2 linked regions of the Rhodopseudomonas sp. BAL398 genome follow. The protein of the gene in region 1 interacts with the protein of each later gene in a pairwise test. Links are inferred from orthologs where the notes say so. Each region holds a gene or a part of one and is shown in the gene's direction. Other genes may lie near its edges.

Evidence for each region. Proteins that work in one complex are often made in the same cells at the same time.
Region 2: the proteins of recR (region 1) and recO interact in binary tests that used the Escherichia coli proteins (3 or more experiments, as listed by UniProt). The link is inferred for Rhodopseudomonas sp. BAL398 from one-to-one orthologs.

Annotation. Positions count from the first base shown.
Region 1 is NZ_CP133111.1:4,788,674-4,792,312, forward strand. The notes cover bases 1-2,885. They hold recR (recombination mediator RecR), read left to right. Parts: upstream 1-1,082; coding sequence 1,083-1,688; downstream 1,689-2,885. Other genes in these bases: RBJ75_RS22540 (DNA polymerase III subunit gamma/tau), read left to right, coding at 1-522; RBJ75_RS22545 (YbaB/EbfC family nucleoid-associated protein), read left to right, coding at 762-1,082; RBJ75_RS22555 (hypothetical protein), read left to right, coding at 1,712-2,143; RBJ75_RS22560 (AmpG family muropeptide MFS transporter), read right to left, coding at 2,280-2,885. Outside these bases: more of RBJ75_RS22560, read right to left, coding at 2,886-3,639. UniProt on the Escherichia coli protein: May play a role in DNA repair. It seems to be involved in an RecBC-independent recombinational process of DNA repair. It may act with RecF and RecO.
Region 2 is NZ_CP133111.1:1,098,893-1,103,187, forward strand. The notes cover bases 548-3,412. They hold recO (DNA repair protein RecO), read left to right. Parts: upstream 548-1,543; coding sequence 1,544-2,281; downstream 2,282-3,412. Other genes in these bases: RBJ75_RS05160 (AI-2E family transporter), read right to left, coding at 548-1,410; parC (DNA topoisomerase IV subunit A), read left to right, coding at 3,050-3,412. Also shown: more of RBJ75_RS05160, read right to left, coding at 1-547; more of parC, read left to right, coding at 3,413-4,295. UniProt on the Escherichia coli protein: Involved in DNA repair and RecF pathway recombination.

The DNA of each region.
Region 1 (3,639 bases):
TCATCTCCGCGCGGCATGCCGATGGCGCGCGGCAGCGCCGAAGCGGCGCAACGTCCGCAACACAGTGCGCCGGCGGCCGAGCCGCAAGCCGCCGCGCTGACCATCACGACGTTTCCCGAACTGGTGGCGCTGGCGGCGGAGAAGCGCGACCTGATGACCCGCGCCGCGCTGGAAGCCGACGTTCGCCTGGTCCGGATCGAGGACGGCCGGCTCGAACTGGCGATGGAGCGCAGCGCCTCGCGCACTTTGATCAACGACCTGTCGCGCAAGCTGGAACAATGGACCGGGCGGCGCTGGACCGTGATCGTGTCCAACGAGGCCGGGCAGCCGACGCTGCGCGCGCAGAACGAACAGCAGAAGAACGAACGCGAGCGCGTCGCGGAATCCGATCCGCGGGTGCAGGAAGTGCTGGCCCGCTTCCCCGGCGCCAAGGTGCTGGAAGTGCGCCGGCTTGCCCCCGAGCCGCCGGAATCCGATGTCAGTGCTGACGACGCCGCCGAATCATTCGACAACGACGACTAGAGTCTGGTCCATTGACATGGCATCGCATGCACCGCGCGCACTGCTTCACCTCTCCCATTGGGAGAGGTCGGATTGCGAAGCAATCCGGGTGAGGGGTTGCGGCTTCACGATAGACCGTAACCCCTCACCCCAACCCTCTCCCCATGGGAGAGGGGGCGCGCTTCCGGTGTTGCAACGCTTCAATTTAATCTATCAGGCTCTAGAACGATCAACGACATCTCTCCAAGAAGGAATCGATCATGGCTGATTTTCTCGGCATGATGAAGCAGGCGGCGCAGCTGCAATCGAAAATGAAGGCGATGCAGGAAGAGCTCGATTTGATCGAGGTCGAAGGCCTGTCCGGCGGCGGTCTGGTCAGCGTGCGGATGACCGCCAAGATGGAAGTCAAGGCGATCAAGATCGACCCGTCGCTGATGAACGCCGACGAGCGCGGCGTGCTTGAGGATCTGCTGGTCGCGGCGCTGAGCGACGCCCACCGCAAGGCGGAAGCCGCGATGCAGGAGAAGATGCAGGCGCTGACCGGCGGATTGTCGCTGCCGCCGGGGATGGGCCTCGGCTAAATGGCCATTGCGGTTGCCGGCCCTGAGATCGAACGCCTGATCCAGCTTCTGGCGCGGCTCCCCGGACTGGGGCCGCGCTCGGCGCGGCGCGCGGCGCTGCATCTGATCAAGAAGCGCGAGGCCTTGATGGCGCCGCTGGCGGCCGCGCTGCAGGTCGCGATCGAGCGGATTCAGGTCTGCAATATCTGCGGCAATATCGACACGCAAAATCCCTGCACGGTGTGCACCGATCCCAGGCGCGATCGCTCGATCATCGTGGTGGTCGCCGACGTCGCCGATCTGTGGGCGCTGGAACGCGCATCCGCCACAAACGGCCAGTATCACGTGCTCGGCGCCACGCTGTCGCCGCTCGATGGCGTCGGCCCACAGGATCTGACCATCGACGCGCTGGTGGCGCGCGCCCATGCCAGCGAGGTCACCGAAATCATCCTGGCGCTCAACGCCACGGTCGATGGCCAGACCACGGCGCATTACATCACCGACCTGTTGCAGGAGGCCGGCGTGAAGATAACGCGGCTGGCGCATGGCGTGCCGGTTGGCGGCGAACTCGACTATCTCGACGAAGGCACGCTGTCGGCGGCGATGCGGCAGCGGACGCTGTTTTGACAAAACGACTTGAAAGAGGACTGATGACGCGACCACAACTGAACCGATCGATCGTCTGGGCTGCGGCACTGTGTGTGACGACCGCGCTCGCCATAGGACAAAGCGCCAAGGCGCAAGCCGCGGCTTCCGCCGCGCCGACCTTGATGAAGATCGGTGACATTCTCAGCGGCGAACTCAACGTGATGCGGACCCGCGCCGGCGGCGGACGGCGGGTCAACACCTTCCAGCTGGTCAGCGAGCCGCGCCGGCTGCCGCCGCCGAACGGGCTGTGCAATCTTGAGACCGGGCCGGAGACGTTTGAGATCGTCACCGCCAACGACGCCGAGTCCAAGCAATTGAAGCGGCTGACCGGCAAGAAAGTCTCGTTCAAGGTCAAGGAAGTCGCCTGCGCCCAGAAGGCCGGTCAGATGAGCGAAGCCATCGTGACCAAATGGAGCGTGGTGGGGACGCCGTGATGCCCTGCTGTCATCGCCCGGCTTGACCGGGCGACCCAGTATTGCAGAGCGTGCGCGCCCTGCTATCGACATTGAGGCTCTGGGATACTGGGTCCCCCGCTTTCGCGGGGGATGACGGTTGTGCCGCCCCGTCCCGCTACACCCGCACCGGACCCAGCTCGGTGAAATGGCCGCGGCGTTGCAGCCACGCCAGCAGGATCAGGCTCGGCACCGCGACCGCCACGCAGATCACGAAGAACGCCGGCCAGCCGGTGGTTTCCGCCACATAGCCGGCGCCCGACGACAGATAGGTGCGGCCGACCGCGGCCAGCGCGGTCAGCAGTGCGTATTGGGTCGCCGTATGCAGCGGATTTTTGCACAGCGCAGACAGGTAAGCGACGAAGATCACGGTGCCGATTGCGCTGGTGAAATTCTCCGCGGTGATCGCAGAGGCCAGCGCCCATTGGTTGACGCCGACCAGCGCCAGCCAGGCGAACGACAGATTGGCGAGCGCCTGCAGGCTGCCGCCGATCCACAGGCTGGCGGCCAGCGTATAGCGCCGCGCCACATAGCCGCCGGCAAAGCCGCCGATCAGCGTGGCGGCCAGCCCGACGCCCTTGACGATCGCCGCGTAGTCATTGCGGGAAAAGCCGAGGTCGATGACGAACGGTGCCGTCATGGTGCCGGAAAATGCGTCGGTGAATTTGAACAGCACCACGAAGCAAAGCGCCGCCCAGGCATCCTTGCGCGCCAGGAATTCGGCGAAGGCGCCGACCGCGGCGCGGCTGACGCGGACAAAAGCGCTCTCGCCGCTGGTTGCGGCTTCGGCGCGGGCCGATTGCTCCGGTTCGGTGGCGAGCAGCGCCGTGAGCGTGCCGATCAGCACCATCGCCGCCATCGTCACATAGCCCCACATCCAGGCCGCGAGCCTGGTCTGCCCGGTGCTCTCATAGGCGCTGACCAGGAACAGCGCGCCGGCGGTTGAGATCAGCATGCCGATCCGGTAGGCCGCCACATAGGAGGCCATGCCGGCGGCCTGCTCGCTCTCCGGCAGGCTCTCGACGCGAAAGGCATCGACCACGATGTCCTGCGTCGCCGACATCGCCGCCACCAACAGCGCGCCGAGCGCCACGAACAGCGGCGCCTTGGCCGGATCGGTCAGCGCCAGCAGCAGGATCGCGCCGATCAGCAGCATCTGCGAAAACACCAGCCAGCCGCGGCGGCGGCCGAAGCGGCGGGTGAATAGCGGCACATGCAGCGCATCGACCAAAGGCGCCCAGAGGAATTTCAGCGTGTAGGGCGTGCCGACCAGCGCGAACAGCCCGATGGTGCCGAGATCGACGCCGGATTCCCGCATCCACACCAATAGCGTCGAGCCCGACAGCGCCAGCGGCAGCCCCGACGAAAAGCCGAGGAACAGCACGATCAGCACCCGCGGCTGCAAATAGACGGTAAGCGCCTCGCGCCAGCTGGCGCGCGGCTTCGGCAAGAGACTCTGATCGGGCAGGGCGTCGGGG
Region 2 (4,295 bases), 3.7 Mb from region 1 along the record:
GTCGGCCGCGTCCTCGTCCACCCGGTTTTCGTGGGGTTCGAGATCCTCGACGACTTCAGTCACGGTGTCGAGAATCCGCGCGATGCGCTCCAGACCGAGGCGGCCGAGCTGGACATCGGCGGCGGCAAGCCGCAGCCCATCGAGCATCGTGGTGTCGTAGTAATTTTCCAGCGAGGCGTCGTCGAGATGCAGTTGCGCCTGCTGCGAGGCCTCGACCGGATCGCCGGCCAGCAGTCGTTGGTACAGCAATTGCGGCGGCGTCAGCGCCGGCTCGTTGCCGAGCAGCACGTCGAAGAATTGCAGCCGATCGACGTGGCGCCCGATCACCACCAGACAGACGGTGAGGGGGGTGGCCAGGACCAGCCCGATCGGCCCCCATAGCCACGTCCAGAACGAGGCCGACAGCACGATCGCCACCGGCGACAGCCCGGCGCTGCGGCCGAACACCATCGGCTCGATCACCTGACCGGTGAACAGCTGCAAGGTGACGAACAGGCCGGCGGTCATCAGCAGCATGCTCCAGCCGGTGCCCACGGCCGCGGCCAGGATCAGCGGAAACACCGCGGAGATCGGCGAGCCGACATAGGGCACGAACCGCAGCACCATCGCCACCACGCCCCACAACGGCGCGCTGGGGACGCCGATCAGCGACAGCCCGACCCCGATCAGCAGCCCGAAAGTGGCGTTGATGACCATCTGGCTGAGAAACAGCCGGCTCAACCGTTGGCCGGCATCGTCGAGCGCGGCGGTGGTGCGCTGCATGTCGTGGGAGCCGGCAAGCCGGATGAAGCGATTGCGTAGGTCCTGGCGCTGCAACAGGATGAAGATCACGAAAATCACCACGATCCCGGTCGTGGTCAGCGGCTGGATCAGCGGCTGGATGATCGCTACCAGCGTCGACAGCGTGCCCGGATCGGGCTGCCTTATCTCGACCGGAATCGGCCGGACGCTATTAGGCGACGTCAGATTGCCGCTCCGCCGCCCGGCGGAGGGGTTTTTCAGCTCGCTATCCAATTCGCGCAGCACCCGCGAAGCGCGCTCCAGCGTCGAGGAACCGCCTGCGGCGACGCCGCGCAGACCTTCGATCTTTTCCCTCAGCGTCTGCTGATAGCCCGGCAATTCACCGGCGAGCCGATTGGCCTGCGACACGATCAACCCGCCCAGGCTGAAGATCACCGAAAACCCGATGAACACCGCGATCAGCACCGCGACCGTGCGCGGCACCCGCCAGGATTGCAGCCGGATCACGAAGGGCGCCAGCACGAAACTGAACAGCACCGCCAGCGCCACCGGCACCAGCACCTCGCGACCGACATACAGCGCCGCGATGATCAACGCGGCGACGGCCAGGTTGATCAGGGTGGTTCCGGGAGGTTGCGGCAGGCGAAGCGGAGTGATGGTGTCGGCCACGCGGGCCTCCGAAAATGCGGCGCGAAAGGTGTGGCGGAAGCCCGCACCATGTCGGATTGCGGCGGATAACCGCGCAGCCCGGCCAATGTTCCCTGCGCTAACGCTGGCGCGCAAAGCGCGGTATAGTTGAGCCATGGAATGGAGCGACGAGGGCATTATCCTGGGGGTGCGGCGGCATGGCGAATCGAGCGCCATTGTCGAGCTGCTGACCCGATTCCATGGCCGGCATCTGGGCCTGGTGCGCGGCGGCGCCAGCTCGAAGCTGCGGCCGCTGCTGCAGCCCGGCAACAATGTCGCCGCGGTGTGGCGGGCGCGGCTCGACGAGAATCTCGGCTATTACTTGCTCGAGGGCACGCGGATGCGCGCCGCCACCATGCTGGCGTCGTCCCACGCCGTCTATGGCATCACCCATCTGGCCTCGTTGGCGCGGCTGTTGCCGGAGCGCGATCCCCATGAAGACATCTACGAGATGCTGGAACGCACGCTGGACGATTTTGACGATGTCGGCGACGCCGCCACCCATCTGATCCGCTTCGAACTGGCGATGCTGGCCGAACTCGGCTTCGGCCTCGACCTGACCTGCTGCGCGGCGACCGGCGTGACCTCGGATCTGATCTATGTCTCGCCGAAATCCGGCGGCGCGGTGTCGCGGGCGGCCGGCGAGCCATGGCGCGACCGGCTGCTGCGGCTGCCGCCGTTCCTGCGCGAGACCCCGGACGGCCATAATGGCTGGTCCGACCAGGATTTGCGCGACGGCTTCGACCTGACCGGCCGGTTCCTGTTGCGCAACGTCCTGGAGCCGCGCGGGCAGGGCCATTCCGACGCCCGTGACGGCTTCATCAACGCTGTCACGAAACATTTGGCAAAATGACCTCAATTAGTTACAATTTGCGAGACAGTAACTCTCTATTTTTGCATTTGAAGAATTTTTTCAGACATTTTCAAGCTGGGAGCCAGCTATGTCAAAAATTGAAGGATTAGATGACCGGGCTCTCCGAGCCGTGGGTAAAGCGGCAGGTATAGGGGGGATTGCGCTCTTCGTATTCTCGTCGGTATTCCAAGGTTTGATTCAGTTCGTGCTTAGAAATACAGTTGTTGAGTTAACCCCTTCAATTTCCGGCGCGATAGTCAACTCGCTTATGTCTCTAACATTTGGGGTTGCTGCCATAGGGCTAGTTGCATGGTTAGTCGGTAGGGGATTTCCTAAAGGCAGGTTGCCTCCGTCAATTATTTATGCGGTTTGCATTTTAATCATTGCCGTCTTAGCAGTATCCTCTGCTGTGGGGGTCTTGTCTGTTGACAGAGTTGTTAGTCCAAGCAGCGATGGAATGGTGACCGTAGACGAGGGAAGGATGACAGAATTCACCGTTTGCGTTGGCGAAAAGCCCGAAAAATGTCCGTCGGGGTCGGTTCATTTGGGGTGCGGATCGTCTGTGGATGCTTGGGCCGCAACCCAATGCACAAAATCATCCTCGACCAAACTTTCTGACGTCCCCGGGAACCATTGTGGTTATTATACTGCGAAGGTAGTTTGTCGGAAGAAACTCTGAAAAGCGAACAGAGCGCCGAACCTGCCTGAAGCGATAAATTGGCCTAGGCCAGCCTTGAAGGATAGCTTTTTAGCGTTTAACCCCTCCTTATGGGAAAACGACTGATTCCGCCGGAGCCGGCGGAGATTCACGATGTGCAGCTGCGCGAGGCGCTGGAAGAGCGTTACCTCGCTTATGCGCTCTCGACCATCATGCACCGGGCGCTGCCGGACGCGCGCGACGGCTTGAAGCCGGTGCATCGGCGCATTCTCTACGGGATGCGGCTGTTGCGGCTCGACCCCGGCACGCCGTTCAAGAAATCGGCGAAAATCGTCGGCGACGTGATGGGCTCGTTCCATCCGCACGGCGACCAGTCGATCTACGACGCGCTGGTGCGGCTGGCGCAGGATTTCTCCTCGCGCTACCCGCTGGTCGACGGCCAGGGCAATTTCGGCAATATCGACGGCGATAACCCGGCCGCCTACCGCTACACCGAAGCCCGCATGACCGACGTCGCCCGGCTGCTGCTGGAGGGTATCGACGAGGACGGCGTGGCGTTCCGCCCGAACTACGACGGCCAGTCGAAAGAGCCGATCGTGCTGCCGGGTGGATTCCCGAACCTGCTCGCCAACGGCGCGCAGGGCATCGCGGTCGGCATGGCGACCTCGATCCCGCCGCACAATGTCGCCGAACTGTGCGACGCCGCGCTGCATCTGATCGAAAAGCCGGAGGCGAAATCGAAGGCGCTGCTGCGCTGGGTCAAGGGTCCGGATTTCCCCACCGGCGGCATCATCGTCGATTCCAAGGAAAGCATCGCAGAAGCCTATGCCACGGGGCGCGGCTCGTTCCGCACCCGCGCCAAATGGAGCCAGGAGGAGGGCGCCCGCGGCAGCTGGGTGGTGGTGATCACCGAGATCCCCTGGCTGGTGCAGAAATCGCGGCTGATCGAGAAGATCGCCGAACTGCTGAACGAAAAGAAGCTGCCGCTGGTCGGCGACGTCCGCGACGAATCCGCCGAGGATATTCGCGTGGTGATCGAGCCGAAGACGCGCGCGGTTGATCCCGAACTGCTGATGGAATCGCTGTTCCGGCTGACCGAGCTGGAAAGCAAGATCCCGCTCAATCTCAACGTGCTGGTCCAGGGCCGGATTCCAAAGGTGCTAGGCCTGGCCGAGTGCTTGCGCGAATGGCTCGACCATCTGCGCGACGTGCTGCTGCGCCGCTCAAACCATCGCAAGGCGCAAATCGAGCACCGGCTCGAAGTGCTCGGCGGCTATCTGATCGCCTATCTGAATATCGACAAGGTGATCAAGATCATCCGCACCGAGGATGAGCCCAAACCGGTGCTGATGAAGG